Regions from separate parts of the Nonomuraea sp. NPDC005501 genome, predicted to be linked through region 3. Evidence: riboswitches for the same ligand, from Rfam matches in the RefSeq annotation. Region 3 holds a riboswitch; each other region holds the start of a gene.
What was found. A riboswitch is a leader RNA that binds a small molecule or an ion and turns the genes downstream of it on or off. The one in region 3 is predicted to bind cyclic di-AMP.

Region 1 (5,706 bases), on a different contig from region 3:
CCCCGTCGATGGAGGCGGCCTCGTACAGGTCGCGCGGGATCGTCTGCATCGCGGCGAGCAGGATGATCGCGTTGTAGCCCGTCCAGCGCCAGTCGACCATCGTGGCGATCGCGATCCAGGAGGACCACTTCTCGTTCTGCCAGATGATCGGTTCGACGCCGAACCAGGACAGGATCCAGTTGAAGACCCCGTAGTCGCGGCTGTAGAGCTGGCTGAAGATCACGGCCACGGCGACCACCGAGGTGATGAGCGGCAGCAGCACGCCGAGGCGCAGCAGCAGCCGGCCGCGCAGCCTCTTGTTGAGGGCGTTGGCCAGCAGCAGCGCCAGCACGAGCTGCGGCACGGTGGCCAGCACGAACATGCCGAGCGTGTTGACGACGGCGTTCCAGAAGGCGGCGTCGGTGATCAGCTCGCCGTAGTTGGCCAGGCCCTTGAACTCGGTGTCGCCGGCCAGCTCCCAGTCGTGCAGCGAGACCCAGAGCGTGTAGCCGAGGGGGAAGATGCCGAAGACGGCGAACAGCAGGTAGTAGGGCGACACCAGTACATACGGCGTGCCCTTGAGGTCGAAGCGGGCCATCCGCCGGGAGGGGGCCGACCGCCTGCCCGGCGCCCGCCGGGAAGGCGGCGGCGCGAGTTGGATAGTCATGGAAGCCTTTCGAGCCGGGGCGGGGAGGGGTGGCGCCCGCAGAGGGGAAGGGGCGCCACCCGGTCCTGGGGGACGGGGGTCAGCCCGCCGCCTTCACACCCGCCTCGACGAACTTCGACCAGGCCTCGTCGTACTTGATCGCGCCCTGGTCCATGCCCTCGATGACCTTCTCGACCGCGGTCTTCACCTGGGCGTGCTTCTCACCGAAGAACACCGGCTGGAGGTTCTTCACCGACTCGCTGAAGATCTGGCCGGTCGGCGCGTCGTTGAAGTAGGCGTTCTTCAGGCCCGCCACCTCCGGGTCCTGCTGCGCGGGCAGCGAGCTCGGGAACGCCCCGGCCTCCTTGAAGGCCGCGATGTGGCCCTCCTTGCCGGTGAGGTAGTTCACGACCTCGGCGGCTTCCTTGGGGTGCTTGCTCTGCTTGGGCACCGCGAGCCAGGAGCCGCCCCAGTTGCCCGTGCCGCCCGGCACGGCCGCGACGTCCCAGTTGCCCTTGTTGGACTCGCCGGCCTTGCCCTCGATCACGCCGAGCATCCACGACGGGCAGCCCATGGTGGCGAAGCCGCCGCCCTTGATGGCCTTGTCCCACGCCGGGCTCCACGCCTGCAGCTTGGCGGTCATGCCCGCCTTGCTGAAGGTGGTCACCCAGTCGAACGAGGTCTTGACGGCCGGGTTGGACTCGATGACGAGCTTGTTGCTCTTGTCGAAGTAGGAGAGGTTGCCGTTCTTCGGCGCCTCCTGGAAGAGGATCACGTTGTAGATCGTGTTGGGGCCGTCCATGAACTTCGCGCCCGTCTTGGCGGCCTCGAACTTCTTGCCGGTCTCCAGGAACGCGTTCCAGTCCGGCCAGAGCTTGCCGACCTCCTCGCGGTCGGTGGGCAGGCCGGCCTTCTTGAACAGGTCCTTGCGGTAGCACATGGTCATGCCGCCCATGTCCGTGCCCAGCGCGAACAGCTTGCCGTCCGCGTTGAGGCCCGCTTCCCACTTGGCCGCCGGGAAGTCCGCCTTGCGGCTGTCCAGGCCGTACTGGCCGAGGTCGGTGAAGAACTGCGGACGGGCCGCCATGAGGCCCATCGCGCCCTCGTCGATGCCGACCACGTCTCCGGCGCCTGCCCCCGCCTGGAGACGCTGGAGCAGCTGCGGCAGGTACACGTCCTCGAACCGGTCGGTGAGGTTCGTGTACTTGATCTGGATGTTCGGGTGCTCGGCGTTCCACTTCTTGACGGCCTCGTCGTAGCCGAAGTTCTCGCCGCCGCCGAAGGTGTGCACGTTGATCGTGACCGGCTCGGCCGCCGCGCTGCTCTGCGAGCCCGCCGGGGTGGTGCCGCCACCGCCGCTGCTGCACGCCGCGATGGCCAGCAGGGCCGTCATCGCGGCTCCGGTCATGACCAAGCGCTTGTGGTTCTTCATTCGGAACCCCTCTGGGTGGTGAATGTGGGAGGTGCATCGCGGCGATGAGGCCGCGATGGGAAGGTCTTGGGAGCGCTCCCACAAAGAGTGCCCTCATGGCGTGGGGGTCGTCAACGGCCCGAAACGCAACCGTTACCTCGGGCCGTATTTGTCGCTGTGAAAGAGGATTTAGGGGTCCAAACGGCGCGAAAAGGTCGCTGGGAGCGCTCCCATACCATCCGTCCCGTTAACGCCACACGAACGGACAACCCGCTGTGGGACCGGGCGGGACGGTCAGGCGTACGGGGGGATCTTCCCGGAACGCGAGCGAGCGCGCGCCGGGGGAAGGCGCGCGCTCGCTCCCTCTGGGGAGAGGTGGGGGAGTGGTCGGGGGACCGGGTCAGCCGGCGTAGTTCGGGTAGCCGTAGCCGACGACCTGGGAGGTCGGCCGGACGCGCTGCTCGACGCGGCCGTTGCCGGTGTTGCCCTCGATCGTGGAGATCGTGCCGTCGCCGTTGTCCTTGACGACGAACCCGACGTGGTTGATGTCGTCCAGGTCCTTGCTGCCGCTCCAGGAGAAGAAGACGACGGCGCCGGGCTTGGCCGTGCTGCCCCAGCGGTGGTTCTGGGCGAACCAGCGGGCGTGGGCCACGGTGTAGGCGTCCCAGCCGACCTGCGGGCGGGCGCCGGTCTGCTCGCCGACCCAGGAGACGAACATCGAGCACCACGCGGCGTTGAGGTAGGCCTGCGGCGAGCCGCCGTCACGCTTGACGGTCTCCAGCGCGCGCTGCGACTTCGCGTACCACTGCTGGAACTTGGTGCCGCCGCCGTAGGCGTTCTCGGAGGTGCCGACCTGGGCGCGGGCCACGTCGAGGACCTTCTGCGCGGTCACGTTGACCCGGCCGTACTGGGAGCCGGACACGGCCTGCTTGTTGACGGTCTGGCTGACGGACGAGTTGGAGGCCGGCCCCACGTGCTCGGGGGTGTCCGCGTTGGCCGGCACGACGGCGCCGAAGGCGGCCGAGGCGATGATGGTCGCGCCGAGGGTGGCGCGGATCGTTCCGGGCGTGAGGGCACGGATGAGACGGTGCTTGGCCATCGAGAAGGGATGCTCCTTGCTTCCATGCCGCTTACCGGGTTAGCTGACGGGTTCGGGCGTGGAAGCTGCCCTACGGCACAGGGGAGTGCCGATTCACCCCAAGAGAAGTGGGTCCCCGGTTCCGCGCTCAGGCGGATTCAGCGGTCACAGGGGGGTCCTGTGATGATCTGTGCGACTGGCCGGCAACGAACGGGCAAACCGGACGTAAGCCGACGAACAGGATTTAAGGTAATACATCCGGCAAGAGGATTACAAGTGGATAAATGCCCAGCTAGGAGAGCTGAGATCGTGCATCCTCCAGAAGCCCCGCCATGGCAAGGCTTTCGTCCAGTGGCATGATCTCGCTTTCGGTCCGTCCCTCGGCCAGGGCATCCCGTACCTCGCGCAGCTCCCCCGCGTATCCGTTGTCGGCCGGGTCGAGGTCGTGCACCTCCGTCGCCATCGACGCTCCGCTGAGCACGACGCGGTTCGGGGCCCAGAACGGCGCCTGGATCTCGGCCCGCATCCCCGTGCCCACCACGTGGGCGCTGTTGGGGAACGAGGCGAGCAGCGAGGCCTCCACCAGCGCCCGCCTCCCGCCGGGGTAGACGAGCACGCCGCCCGCCTCCGCGTCCACGCCGGACGGCGCCAGGCAACCCGTCATCCGCACCTCCGACGGCGCCCCGAGCAGCAGCTGGGCCAGCCCGAACGGGTAGATCCCCAGGTCCAGCAGGGCCCCGCCGCCCAGCTCCGGAGCCCACAGCCGGTGGGCCGGGTCGAACGGCAAAGCGAAGCCAAAACTGGCCTGCACCGAGCGGATCTCGCCGAAGCGCGGGTCGGCGGCCACCCGCCGGATGAGCGGGTTGAACCGCATCCACATCGCTTCCATCAGGAAGACCCCGGCCTCGCGGGCCAGGCGCACCATGCGCTGGGCGTCGGCGAGCGAGGCGGCCAGCGGCTTCTCGCACAGCACGGCCTTGCCCGCCGCGATGGCCGCCTCGGCCACCGCCAGGTGCTGGGCGTGGGGCGTGGCCACGTACACGGCGTCGACGGCCGGGTCGGCGCACAGCTCCGCGTAGGAGCCGTACGCCGACTCGGCGCCGAGCTCCGCGGCCAGCGCGGCGGCGCGGCCCAGATCACGCGAGCCGACGGCCGCCACCCGCATGCCGGTCTCCGCGGCGATGACCGCGCCCACGGTCCGTGCGATGCCGCCTGTCGCCGCGATGCCCCATGCGAGATCCCTCATGGCGAGGGATCATAGCTTTTTTACCCAAATGTGGCGGGATCGGGCCCAAGGCGGCGATTGGCGTTGAGTGCCCCGATAGCCGCCAGGTCCTCGTCGTCCAGGACGAAGTCGAACACGTCGATGTTCTCCCGGATGCGGGACGGCGTGACCGACTTGGGGATCGTCACGTTGCCGAGCTGGATGTGCCAGCGCAGCACGACCTGCGCCGGGGTGCGCCCGTGCTTGGCGGCCAGCGTCTGGAACACCGGCTCCTCCAGCAGGCCCCGGCCCTGGCCGAGCGGGCTCCACGCCTCGGTGAGGATGCCGTTGGCCTCGTGGAAGGCCCGCAGCTCGTGCTGCTGGAGCCACGGGTGCAGCTCGATCTGGTTGATCGACGGCGTGATCCCGGTCTCGTCCATGAGCCGGGTGAGCGCCTCCACCGTGAAGTTGGACACACCGATGGCCCGGGCCCGCCCGTCACGGTGCGCCTTCTCCAGCGCCCGCCAGGCGCCCACGTAGGCGTCCTGCTTCGGCGCGGGCCAGTGGATGAGATAGAGGTCGACGTGGTCCAGGCCGAGCCGCGCCAGGCTCTCGTCCAGGGCCCGCTCGGCGCGGTGGTGGTCGTCGTTCCACAGCTTCGTGGTGACGAACACCTCCTGGCGCGGCAGACCGGAGGCGCGCACCGCCCGGCCCACGCCCTCCTCGTTGCCGTAGATCCTGGCGGTGTCGACGTGCCGGTAACCGGCCTCCAGAGCGGTCGTCACGGCCCGCTCGGCCTCGTCGGCGGGTACTTGCCAGACGCCGAACCCGAGCTGGGGGATCGAGACGCCGTCACTGGTGAGATTGAGCGAGTTCATGGCCTCCATTGTTCACGCGGCGTTCCCCGCGCCGTCAGGGGGCCGGATTACGGTGAGCGCGTCGTGCGGTCGCGGGCGACCCGGAGCGAAGCCGGCATCAGCCCGGAGTGGGGAGAGCAGGGGTGACGGAGCGGGCATCGGCCTGGGTGGAGTCACCCCTCCAGATGCTCTGCGCCGTCGAGGCGCACCACGCCGGCGTGCTCGGCCCCGCCACCGCCGTCGTGCCCCGCGCCGGGCAGCGCGCGCTGAAGGCCACCCGCCGCGAGCTGCGCCGCCTGTCGCTGCCCGAGGGCCTGGAGCTGGCCGAGCCGTCCGAGAAGCTGCCGCGCCGGATGAACGCCGCCGGCGACGCCTTCTCCGGCAAGGTGCAGCTGCGCTGGCTCACCTCCCGCCCCGGCCGGCTGGTCGTCGTGGACGACGGCCTGGCCACGCTCCGGCTGCTGGAGCTGCTGGCGGCGGGTCCGTACCGTCCGCTGCTGCGGGCCCGCGCCCACCCGGGACGGCTGCGCG
Region 2 (5,706 bases), on a different contig from region 3:
AAGGCCTGTCTCGCCCGCTTCCCGAGCCGGTGCGGCTGAACGTCGTCGACCTGGCAGCCCAGGTCCTCGGCTCGATGCCCGCTGCGTCCGTGCCGGCCCCGTTGCGGGGCATCGCCAAGTTCGACCCGCGCAAGCGCGCCCGCCTGGGCAGCGCCCCGATCGCCGCGCAGCTGGAGAACGACAAGGAGTTCCGCGAGCTGGTCGCCGAGTCGGTCGCGGCGGGCTGGCCGGAGCTGGCCGCCTCGCTGGTGGACGGCCACGTGCCGCCCGCCGCCGACCCCGTGCTCGTGGCGGCCGCCGCCTACCTCACCCGCCCGCCCGGCTGGGCCGACATGGTCGAGGCCGCCCGCGCCGACCTCGAACGGTCCGCCGTGGCCGCCGAGGGGTCCGAGCGCGAGGAGGTCGTGTCCCGGCTGCGCGAGCAGCTCGCCGCCCAGAAGAGCGCCGCCAAGGAGGAGACCGACCGGCTGCGCGAGCAGCTCAAGGCCGCCCGCACGGAGAACTCCGACCTGCGCCGCCGCCTCCATGAGGCCCGGGAGAAGTCCAGGGAGGCGCAGCGGCGCGCCGAGGAGATGGAGCAGCTCGCCGAGGAGGCGCGGTCGACGGCCTCGGCGGCGGGCAGCGCGGGCGAGGCCGAGCTGCGGCGGTTGCGCGAGCGGCTGGCCGACGCCGAGAAACAGCTCGAAGCCTCGCGCCGGGCCGCCCGCGAGGGCCGCAGCATCGAGGACGCCCGCATCCGGGTGCTGCTCGACGCCCTCCAGGACGCCTCCGCCGGGCTGCGCAGGGAGCTGGCCCTGCCCACCATGATCAGCAGGCCCGCCGACTCGGTGGCGGCCGTCACCGGCGAGCGTCCCAGCGTGCGCGGAGTGCCGGCCCGCGCGCTGGCCGACGACGACCCGCAGCTCCTCGACCAGCTCCTCGCGCTGCCCCAGGTCCACCTGATCATCGACGGCTACAACGTGACCAAGGCCGGCTACGGCACCCTCACGCTGGCCGACCAGCGCAACCGGCTCATGACCGGGCTCGGCGGGCTCGTCGCGCAGACCCGCGTCGAGGTGACCGTGGTCTTCGACGGGGCCGAGCTGAACGCGCCGGTCCAGGTGGTGGCGCCGCGCGGGGTGCGCGTGCTGTTCAGCGCGCCGGGGGAGATCGCCGACGACCTCATCCGCCAGCTCGTCCGCGCCGAGCCGCCCGGCCGGGCCATCGCCGTGGTGTCCTCCGACCGCGAGGTGGCCGAATCCGTCCGCAGGATGGGCGCCCGCCCCGTACCGTCGGCACTGCTGCTCCGCAGGCTGGGCCGCGCGTAAACCGCGAGCTGGGCTGCGCGTAGACCGAGGGCTGGGCTGCGCGTAGACCGCGGGCCGGACTTGAGCAGGGCGCGATCCGGACGTAGCGGCTGGACGGCAAAGCGACGGTATAAGGAATCTGGCGTTTAGGTGAGATCAACACCTTAACTTCTGTACTATTTCGCCCCAGGTATGATCCCTTGGAGGCGACGCTGTGAGTTTGGGCCGGGTGCCGATGGTCGCGTGTCTCGCGATCGGGTTGCTGCTTTCGCCGACAGGTGGAGCCCAGGCCGCGCCGAAGCCCACGATCAAGCAGGCCAAGGCGAAGCTCGCCAAGCTCAACGACAAGGCCGACAAGGTCGTCGACCGCTACAACACGGCGACCGAGAACCACAAGAAGGCCCAGTCCGCCTACACCGAGCTCAACGACAGCTACAAGCGCAAGCTCGCGACCGTGGCCGACCTGCGCGAGCAGGTGATCTCGATGGCCGTCAACAGCTACAAGCTGGGCCGCGACGTCACCTCCATGCCCGGCGTGATCGGCTCCGACGATCCCATGAACACCCTGGGCGGCCTCGCCCTGGCCGACCAGGTGACCCGGGAGCGCGCTGACAAGCTCACCGCCTTCGACCGGGAGAACCGCGGCCTCAAGGCCGAGCGTGACAAGGCCGAGGAGGCCCTGGCCGCCGCCGACAAGGAGCGCGACGCGGTCCGCAAGGAGCGCGCCGAGGTCCTCAAGCTCATCGCCCAGCAGAAGAAGCTGCTCGACCGGCTCGGCGCCTACCGGGTGGGCGACCCGAACAGCACCGGCATCAAGTACACCGGCGCGGCCTCGGGCAACGCGGCGGCCGTGCTCCGGTTCGCGTACTCGCAGGTGGGCAAGCCGTACGTGTTCGGCGGCACGGGCCCCGGCGGCTGGGACTGCTCGGGGCTGACGCAGGCGTCGTGGCGCGCGGCCGGCGTCTCGCTGCCGCGCACCACCTGGCAGCAGTGGGCGTGGGGCGCCTCGCGCAGGGTGGCGCTGAACGCGCTGCAGCCCGGGGACCTCATCTTCAGCTCGGGACTCGGCCACGTGAGCATCTACGCGGGCAACGGCCAGATCGTTCACGCGCCGCAGACGGGCGACGTCGTCAAGGTCGCCACCCTCTCCTCGTACGGCGGCGCCCTCGTCGGCGCCATCCGCCCGTAGCGCGCCACGCGGCGCATCCTCTCACTCTGAACCGAAGACACTGCCTCGCTGTGGCGAGGCAGTGTAGCGGCCGTGCGCGCGTCTCGTGACGGGAACGCAAGTGAAGAACTGAAGCGGTCCGTGACCGGTCATGGTCACGTGGCCTGCCGTCCTGCCGGGGACAAACCTGACAAATGTGACGAAAGAGTCCTGACAGGCGCCTGATTCGTCAAGTGTGAGCAGAGTCACATTTGCGTAACGAATCATGGTGGCTAGCTGGGAGTCGTCCCTTTACTGACACCTTATGGCGATCTTTACAGCTTGACCCACGCTTTGCCGTTTCATGACATCTCGGCGTAACTTCTGGCGTCGCGGCGAACAAGCCATGGCGCCGCGAACCAACATCGGTCCCACCGATGTGGACGAGATAGCAATCCATCGGTCGCCGCCGTAAATATCCGTACTTGTTGCGGTGGTGGCCTGCCGAGTCCGTGCAGCCAGGAGGCACGGAGCCGGGGACCCAGCGATCCCGAGCGGGATCAGGGGTGAATCGGCGCGTAACGCGCCGTAGGGCGACTTCCAGGCCCGAATCCGTCAGCTAACCCGGTAGGCGTTCGTGGAAGATCCAAGGAGAAATCCTGTCTACCCACTCGCACAACCCCCGTCTGTCCCGAATCGCCCTGAGCGGCGTCGCTCTCACCATGACCGTGACGGCCGGAGGTCTGGTCCTCCATGCTCCGGCGGCCCAGGCGGCAGGGACGACGAGCACCACGGCCAGTCTTTCCACGGTTTCGGCGGGCACAGCCGCCGCGTCCGTGAAGACGGCGGCCGGCAAGACGGCGAAGGCCTCCAAGGCCGTCCGGCAGCAGGCGAAGGCCCATGCGGCCGTCGCCGTCGCCAAGGCGCAGATCGGTGACCCGTACCGTTACGGCGGCACCGGCCCTGGCGCGTTCGACTGCTCCGGACTGGTCCAGTACGCCTGGAAGAAGGCCGGCGTGAGCATTCCCCGCGTGACGAACAGCCAGTACGCACGCATCAAGAAGAAGGTCTCCTGGAAGAACCTCCAGCCGGGTGACCTGATGTTCTTCCGGGGGCTCGGTCACGTGGGCATGTACGTCGGCCACGGCAAGATGGTCCATTCGCCGCGGACAGGTCTGACGGTACGCGTCGAGAAGATCAGCGGATGGCGCAAGTCGTCGTTCGTGGGGGCGGTACGTCCCGGCCTGTGAGCACGCACGAAGACCCCGTCCCGGGTTGGGGACGGGGTCTTCGCGCGTTCGGGAACGAACAGCGGGCGGGTGGCCGGGTACGATCGGACAGCGTGTCCGCCCGGGTGAGTCGTCGAGCCGTGCTGGCGGGGGTGGCGCCCCTGCTCGCGCTGGCCGCCGCGTCCTCGCCGGCCCGTGAGCCTGCTCAGGCGGATCGTGCCGTCGGGCTCGGCGGGACAGGGGGCGAGCCGTGGCCCGGCGAGACGCGGGCGGCACGGGGCGCCCGATCACTCGTGCTGGGACACCGGGCCGATCCGAGCCTGCTCCAGGATCTCGCGCGCCGGGCCGACACCGCGGCGGAGCGCGTCTCCGGCGTTCTCAGCGTGTCCGTGCGGCCCCTCGTGCTCGTGCCCGCCTCCGCCGCCGAGGCCGCGCGCCTGGCCGGCGTGGCGGACGTCGAGGGGCTGGCCGCCGTGGCCGACGGAAGCCGCGTCGTCGTGGTCCCCGGCACGTTCGACCGCCTCACCCCCACCGGCCGCGACGTCGTGCTCACCCACGAGCTCACCCACGTCGCCGCCGGCACCGGCGGGCTGCCGCCGTGGCTGTACGAGGGATTCGCCGACTACGTCGCCTACCGCGACGCCGGCCTGAGCGTGCCTGTGGCCGCCGCCGAGCTGGCCGCGGAGGTCCGGGCGTCGCGGCCGCCGCGCCGGCTGCCCGAGCCCGGCGATTTCGCGCCCGGCTCGGCCCGGCTGGCGGCGGTCTACCAGGAGGCGTGGCTCGCCTGCCGGTACGTCGCCGAGCGGCGTGGGGAGGACACGCTGGTGAGGCTCTACCGTGATGCCAGGACGCGGGGCGCCGCCCGCGCGCTGACCGCCGCCGGACTCCCGGCCGCGCGGCTGACGGCGGGGTGGCGCGCGTACGTGCGTGAGAAGCTGGCGTAGGGGGATCATGTGACGAACGACGGCCAGGTGGGGGACGCGGCCCGCGGAGCGGACGCGCCCGGCACAGACGCGCCCGGCACCGACGCGACTCCGGGCGACAGCGCCACGGGGCATACCGCGGCGCGGCAGGCCGGGCTGGTGTGCGCCGGGCTCGGGATCGCGACCCTGGCCGTGGTGGCCCTCACGACGCCGTGGCGGGCGCTGCCGCCCTCCGCGCCGCATGTGGCCCCCGACCCCGCCCGTGACTTCAGCCCCGCCCAGATCGCGCACGCCGCCGCGTTCGACGCCGCCACCGGCGCGCCCGGCTACCTGTCGCTCGGCCTGAGCCTGCTCTTCGCCGGCCTGCTCGTCCTCACCCCGCTCGGCGGCCGGCTGCTCGGACGGCTCAGGGGCCCGTGGTGGCTGCGCGTCGTCCTGGGCGTGCTGCTGCTCACCGCGATCGTCGAGGCGGTCAGGTGGCCGCTCGGCATGTGGTTCGAGACCGAGCTGCGCGCGTACGGCCTGTCCACGCAGGACTGGGCGTCCTGGACGGGCGACCGTCTCAAGAGCATCGGCGTCAACGCCGCCGTGCTGTCCCTCACGATGGTGGTCCTGGTCTGGCTGGCGCGCAGGGTCCGCCGGTGGTGGATCCCGGCCGCGGTGGGCGCGTTCGCGCTGACCGTGGCGCTCTCGTTCATCTATCCCGTGGTGGTCGAGCCGCTGTTCAACGACTTCCGCCCCATGCCGCAGGGCCCGCTGCGCACGAGCCTGCTGCGGATGGCCGAGCGCGACGGCGTGCCGGTGGAGGACGTGCTCGTCGCCGACGCCTCCCGCCGCACCACCGCACTCAACGCGTACGTCTCGGGCTTCGGCGCCACCCGCCGGATCGTCGTCTACGACACGCTGCTGCGCGCCCCGGGCCCGCAGGTGGAGCTGGTGGTCGCGCACGAGCTCGGCCACGCGAAGAACGGCGACGTGCTGAGCGGCACGCTCGTCGGCGGGCTCGGCGCCGCCGCCGGCACCGTGCTGCTGTACCTGGCCTTCCAGCTCGTACGGCGGCGCACCGGAGTCGCCTCGGTGGCCGACCCCAAGGCCGTGGGCGCGCTGCTCGGCCTGATGAG
Region 3 (5,706 bases):
TTGCTCCTGGGGCGGGGGCTGCCGGCGGAGCTGAGCGTGCATCTGTGGCTGTCGGAGGCGGCGCTGGCGCGCGGCACCGGCGAGGACGAGCGCTGGCGGCTGCCCGCCTATGCCCGTTACGAGCGCGAGGCGCGGCCCCGGGCGAGCGCCGACGTCGTCGTACGGGTGGACAGACCCGGACGGCCGGCGATCGAGGACCCCGGCTGAACCGTGGACGCGGCTGAAGGAGCTCCAGGTGATCCGGCGCGTGACCTGGTGAGATGGGCGGGACCGGCGCAGACTGGAACGGTGATCCCTAGCCACTGGTACAACATCGTCCCGGACCTGCCGGCGCCCCCGCCTCCGCCGTTGCACCCGGCGACCCGGCAGCCCGTGGGCCCGGGCGACCTCGCGCCGCTGTTCCCGATGGAGCTGATCGGCCAGGAGGTGAGCGGCGAGCGGTTCGTCGCCGTCCCGCGGGAGGTGCTGGACGTCTACCGGCTGTGGCGGCCGACGCCGCTGCTGCGGGCGCGCCGGCTGGAGCAGGCGCTCGGCACCCCGGCCCGGATCTACTACAAGTACGAGGGCGGCTCCCCCGCCGGGTCGCACAAGCCGAACACCTCCGTGCCGCAGGCGTACTACAACGCCCGCGAAGGCGTGCGGAAGCTCACCACCGAGACCGGCGCCGGGCAGTGGGGCAGCGCGCTGGCGTTCGCGTGCGCGCAGTTCGGGCTGGAGTGCGAGGTCTGGATGGTGCGGGCCTCCTACGACCAGAAGCCGTACCGGCGCTCGCTCATGCAGGTGTACGGCGCGACGGTGCACGCCAGCCCGTCGCCCGTGACCAAGGCCGGGGCCAGGGTGCTGGCCGAGACGCCCGGCTCGTCCGGCAGCCTGGGCATCGCGATCAGCGAGGCGGTCGAGGTGGCCGGCTCCGGCGATGACGTCCGGTACGCGCTCGGCTCGGTGCTGAACCATGTGCTGCTGCACCAGACCGTGATCGGCGAGGAGGCGCTCCAGCAGATGGAGGAGACGCCCGACGTGATCATCGGCTGCACCGGCGGCGGCTCCAACTTCGCGGGGCTCGTCTTCCCGTTCCTGCGCGAGAAGCTGGCCGGCCGGATCGACCCGGTGATCAGGGCCGTCGAGCCGGCCGCGTGCCCATCGTTGACCAGAGGTGTGTACGCCTACGACTACGGCGACACGGCAGGGTTCACGCCGCTGCTGAAGATGCACACCCTGGGCCACGACTTCGTGCCGGACCCGATCCACGCCGGTGGCCTGCGCTATCACGGCATGTCGCCGCTGCTGTCGCACATGTACGAGCTGGGGATGTTCGAGGCGGTCAGCAAGTCGCAGAGCGAGTGCTTCGAGGCCGGTGTCCGCTTCGCCCGTACCGAGGGGATCCTGCCCGCGCCCGAGCCGACGCACGCGCTGGCCGAGACGATCGCCGAGGCGCTGCGCTGCAAGGAGAGCGGCGAGGAGAAGGTGATCCTGACGGCGCTGTGCGGTCACGGCCACTTCGACCTGGCCGCGTACGACCGTTACCTGTCGGGGGCGATGGAGGACTTCGCGCTTCCGCAGAAACGCATCGACGAGGCCCTCGCCCACCTGCCCGGCTGAGCCGACCGCGCCGTCCCGGTCGCCGCGGTCCCGCCGGCCGGGCGGGCGTCAGCGCGCCGTGGGACGCTTGCCGTGGTTGGCCTTCTTCTTCCTGCGGGCCTTGCCCTGGCGACTGCGCCTGGCCATACCGGCCTCCCTGTGAAAGCGACGAGCCCTGGTGTGACGTGCGTCTCCAACGTCTCCCGCCGGCGCTTCCGGCACAAGGGTGAGACCGGTCAACATTCCCCAACACTGGCATGTCATAATTTGGTGGAATCTGTTGGAAGGAGCGCGGGCTTGCTGGCACAGCAGCGACAACAGACCATCCTCGAGCGCGTGCGCAGCAGCGGCGGCGTCCGGGTGGCGGACCTCGTGCGCGAGCTCGGCGTCTCCGACATGACGATCCGCCGCGACCTGGAGGTCCTCGCCGAGCGCGGCCTGCTGGCCAAGGTCCACGGCGGCGCGACGGCGCTGGACCAGGGGTCCACGGAGGAGCCTGGCTTCACCGCCAAGTCGGCCCGGCAGCAGCACGAGAAGGAGGCCATCGCGCGTGCCGCCGCCGAGCTCGTACGGCCGGGCACCGCGGTCGCGCTGTCGGCCGGCACCACGACGTGGTCGCTGGCCCACCATCTGACGGGCGTGCCCGAGCTGACGGTCATCACGAACTCCGTGCCCGTCGCCGACGTCTTCCACCGCAACCCGCGCCCCGACCGCACGGTCGTGCTGACCGGGGGCGTCCGCACTCCTTCCGACGCGCTGGTGGGCCCGGTGGCGGTGGCCGCGATCCGCCGGCTGCACGTGGACACGCTGTTCCTCGGGGTGCACGGCATGAGCGTGCGGGCCGGGTTCACCACGCCGAACCTGCTGGAGGCGGAGACCGACAGGGAGCTGGTGGCCGCGGCGCACCGGCTGGTGGTTTCGGCGGACCACACGAAGTGGAACACGATCGGCATCAGCACGATCGCCGAGCTGGCCGAGGCCGACGTCGTCATCACCGACGCGGGGCTGCCCGAGGACGCACGCACCGAGCTGGCCGAACGGGCCGGACAACTGATCATCGCTGAGGGGTAGCCGTGAAGCGCACCATCACCCATCTGGCCGACGGCCGGGAGCTGATCTACTTCGACCGGAGCGACGACGCCGACCGCGGCGCGATCGACCGCCGGCCGCTCGATCCGCGACCGGTGGCCTCCGAGCTGCGTTACGACCCGCTGACCGAGGAGTGGATCGCGGTCGCGGGGCACCGGCAGACGCGCACCTTCATGCCTCCGGCGGACGAGTGCCCGCTGTGCCCGTCGACGGACACGCGGGCCTCGGAGATCCCGGCGCGCGACTATGACGTGGTGGTCTTCGAGAACCGTTTCCCCTCCTTCTCCATGAATCTCGGGACTTATCAGGATGTGGGGGGTCTGAGTGAGGTTCGTCCGGGGGTGGGACGGTGCGAGGTGGTGTGCTTCACCTCGGAGCACTCCTCCTCGTTCTCCCGCCTGTCCGACGCGCAGGTCGAGCTGGTGATGGAGGCCTGGGCCGACCGTACGGCCGAGCTGTCCGCGATCGACGGCGTCGAGCAGGTCTTCTGCTTCGAGAACCGGGGCGAGGAGATCGGCATCACGCTGACCCACCCGCACGGGCAGATCTACGCCTACCCGTACGTCACGCCGCGCACGAAGCTCCAGCTCGGCGCGGCCGCGCGGCACGCGGCCCGGCAGGGGGGCAACCTGTTCGCGGACGTGCTGGCGGGCGAGCGCGCCGCCGGGACCCGGGTCGTGGCCGCCAACGAGCTGTGGACGGCCTTCGTCCCGGCCGCGGCCCGGTGGCCGTTCGAGGTGCACGTCTATCCGCACCGGCAGGTCCCCGACCTCGCCGCGCTGTCGGAGGAGGAGCGCGCCGCGTTCGCGCCGCTCTACACCTCGGTGCTGCGGGCCCTGGACGGGATGTTCGGCGTCGCCATGCCGTACGTCTCGGCCTGGCACCAGGCCCCGGTACGGCAGGACCGGGAGCTGGGGTACCTGCACCTGGAGCTGTTCAGCATCAGGCGGGCGCCCGGGAAGCTGAAGTATTTGGCGGGGTCGGAGTCGGCGATGGGCGCGTTCGTCAACGACGTGCTCCCCGAGGAGGCGGCCCGGCTGCTCCGATCACAGGTTGATCACTGATTGATCTCTGATTGGAGTCGCATGGCCTCCGCTTTACTACTAGTATCCCTTCGGTACCGGCCGTAACAGCTGGTACACGCCTAATCCCGGGCGCGTCGCTCGGGAGCCGGGGACCCACCGCATCTGGGGTGAATCCACTTCGGTGGTAGGGACCTCCCATCCCGAACCCGTCAGCTAACCCGGCCGGCAGAGGGAGAGGAATACTCCGTGGCGTCCGCGTCCCCCACGCGCCTTGCCATCAACTTCGTCATCGGCGTCGTGATCGCCACCGCCGGCTTCGGCGCGGCCACCGCGACCGCCGCCCCCAAACCCAGCGAATCCGAGCTGCGCGCCGAGCTGAAGAAACTGAACGGCAAGGTCGACAAGCTCATCGAGAGCTACAACCTCAAGCGGGTCGAGCTGGCCAAGGCCCAGCAGGCTGCCGGCACAGCCGGCAAGCGGCTCGCCGCCGCCGAGCAGGCGGTCGCCACGGCCGAGCGCCGGGTCACCGAGATCGCGCAGCTGCGCTACCAGAACGGCGACCCGGCCGTCCTCGGCTTCATGCTTCCCAACAGCGCCGCCGGCGCGGCCGTCCTGGAGCAGATGACCCGCGACCAGCAGACGGTCGTGGCGGGCGTCGCCAAGGCCCGCGACGAGAAGAAGCGGGCGGCCGACGAGGCCGCCGCCCTGGCCACCAGGATCAGCGCCGAGACGGCGGACGTCGCCAAGCGGCGCGACGAGGCCCAGGACGTCATCGACGACATCGAGAAGAAGCTCAAGGATCTCGTGCCGGTCAGCACCGGCCGCCGCTCCGACGGCACCTGGGCGCCCGAGCTGCCGTCGGGCACCGACAACATCACCCCGCGCACCCAGGCGATGCGCGCGCTGGTCCAGAAGAACTTCTCGCTGCCGTTCACGGTCGGCTGCTTCCGCTCGGGGTCGAGCGGCGAGCACCCGCTGGGCCGGGCGTGCGACTTCATGATGAGTTCGGGCGGCACCATGCCCAGCGCCGCCAACCAGGCCCTCGGCGACCGCCTCGCGGCCTGGGCGTTGGCGAACAAGGCGAAGCTGGGGGTGAAGTACGTGATCTGGCGGCAGCGCATCAACCAGGGCTCCGGATGGAGCGCCATGTCGGACCGCGGCAGCATCACCGAGAACCACTTCGACCACGTCCACATCTCGATGAACTGAACGAGGGTCGGGCCGCGGGACCGCCGGTCGGCTCACCACCGGCGCCCGCCGCCACCCGCACAGCGAGCTCGATCAGCTCCGCGACCCACTATCGGATGTGATCCGCGCCACACCCTGTCACAGGTTCCCTCCGTCCGACGCCTTGTGCGCGAAACCCGAGCGAACGGAGCAGAGACCATGACCGAGCACACCGGCGGCCGGACGGAAGTCATCGTGATCGGCGGCGGATACGCCGGAGTCCTCGCGGCCAACCGCCTGACCCGCCGCGACGACGTGGCCGTGACCCTCGTCAACCCGCGCCCGGCCTTCGTCGAGCGCGTGCGCCTGCACCAGCTGGTGGCGGGGTCCGACGACGCGGTCGTCGACTACGAGGACGTCCTGAGCGAACGCGTCAAGCTCGTGGTCGACACCGCGACCGCGATCGACCGGGAGGCGCGCACCGTCTCGCTGGCCGGCGGCGGCACGGTCGGGTACGACCACCTGATCTACGCGGTGGGCAGCCGCAGCGGCGTGCCTGAGGTGCCCGGCGCGGACAGGTTCGCCTACCAGATCGCCACCCTGGAGGAGGCCGAGCGGCTGCGCCAGGCCGTGGCCGCCGCGCCCGCCACCGCGGCGCTGACGGTCGTGGGCGGCGGCGCCACCGGTATCGAGATCGCGGCCGAGCTCGCCGAGGCGGGCCGCACCGTCAGCCTCGTCTGCGGAGGACAGCTCGGCCTCTACCTCCACCCGAACGGCCGCCGCTTCGTCGCCAAGCGGCTGGCGGCCCTGGGCGTGACCGTCCTCGAAGGCCCCGGCACCAAGGCGG

Region 1: linked by a shared signal. The riboswitch ahead of ABZS51_RS20895 (CHAP domain-containing protein) and the one ahead of ABZS51_RS41130 (hypothetical protein) in region 3 are both predicted to bind cyclic di-AMP.
Region 2: linked by a shared signal. The riboswitch ahead of ABZS51_RS29765 (C40 family peptidase) and the one ahead of ABZS51_RS41130 (hypothetical protein) in region 3 are both predicted to bind cyclic di-AMP.

What each region holds. Positions count from the first base shown of each region.
Region 1 covers NZ_JBEXDT010000041.1:28,158-33,863, forward strand. The annotation lists gene ABZS51_RS20885 (sugar ABC transporter permease) at 1-646, opposite strand, end outside; gene ABZS51_RS20890 (ABC transporter substrate-binding protein) at 726-2,057, opposite strand; gene ABZS51_RS20895 (CHAP domain-containing protein) at 2,437-3,135, opposite strand; cyclic di-AMP (ydaO/yuaA leader) riboswitch at 3,149-3,288, opposite strand; gene ABZS51_RS20900 (Gfo/Idh/MocA family oxidoreductase) at 3,407-4,360, opposite strand; gene ABZS51_RS20905 (aldo/keto reductase) at 4,381-5,196, opposite strand; gene ABZS51_RS20910 (hypothetical protein) at 5,319-5,706, shown strand, end outside.
Region 2 covers NZ_JBEXDT010000073.1:604-6,309, reverse strand. The annotation lists gene ABZS51_RS29775 (NYN domain-containing protein) at 1-1,307, shown strand, start outside; gene ABZS51_RS29770 (NlpC/P60 family protein) at 1,501-2,475, shown strand; cyclic di-AMP (ydaO/yuaA leader) riboswitch at 2,926-3,082, shown strand; gene ABZS51_RS29765 (C40 family peptidase) at 3,270-3,683, shown strand; gene ABZS51_RS29760 (hypothetical protein) at 3,776-4,606, shown strand; gene ABZS51_RS29755 (M48 family metallopeptidase) at 4,616-5,706, shown strand, end outside.
Region 3 covers NZ_JBEXDT010000164.1:2,162-7,867, forward strand. The annotation lists gene ABZS51_RS41110 (uridine kinase) at 1-207, shown strand, start outside; gene ABZS51_RS41115 (TrpB-like pyridoxal phosphate-dependent enzyme) at 289-1,599, shown strand; gene ABZS51_RS41120 (DeoR/GlpR family DNA-binding transcription regulator) at 1,876-2,649, shown strand; gene galT (galactose-1-phosphate uridylyltransferase) at 2,652-3,731, shown strand; cyclic di-AMP (ydaO/yuaA leader) riboswitch at 3,799-3,934, shown strand; gene ABZS51_RS41130 (hypothetical protein) at 3,939-4,901, shown strand; gene ABZS51_RS41135 (FAD-dependent oxidoreductase) at 5,079-5,706, shown strand, end outside.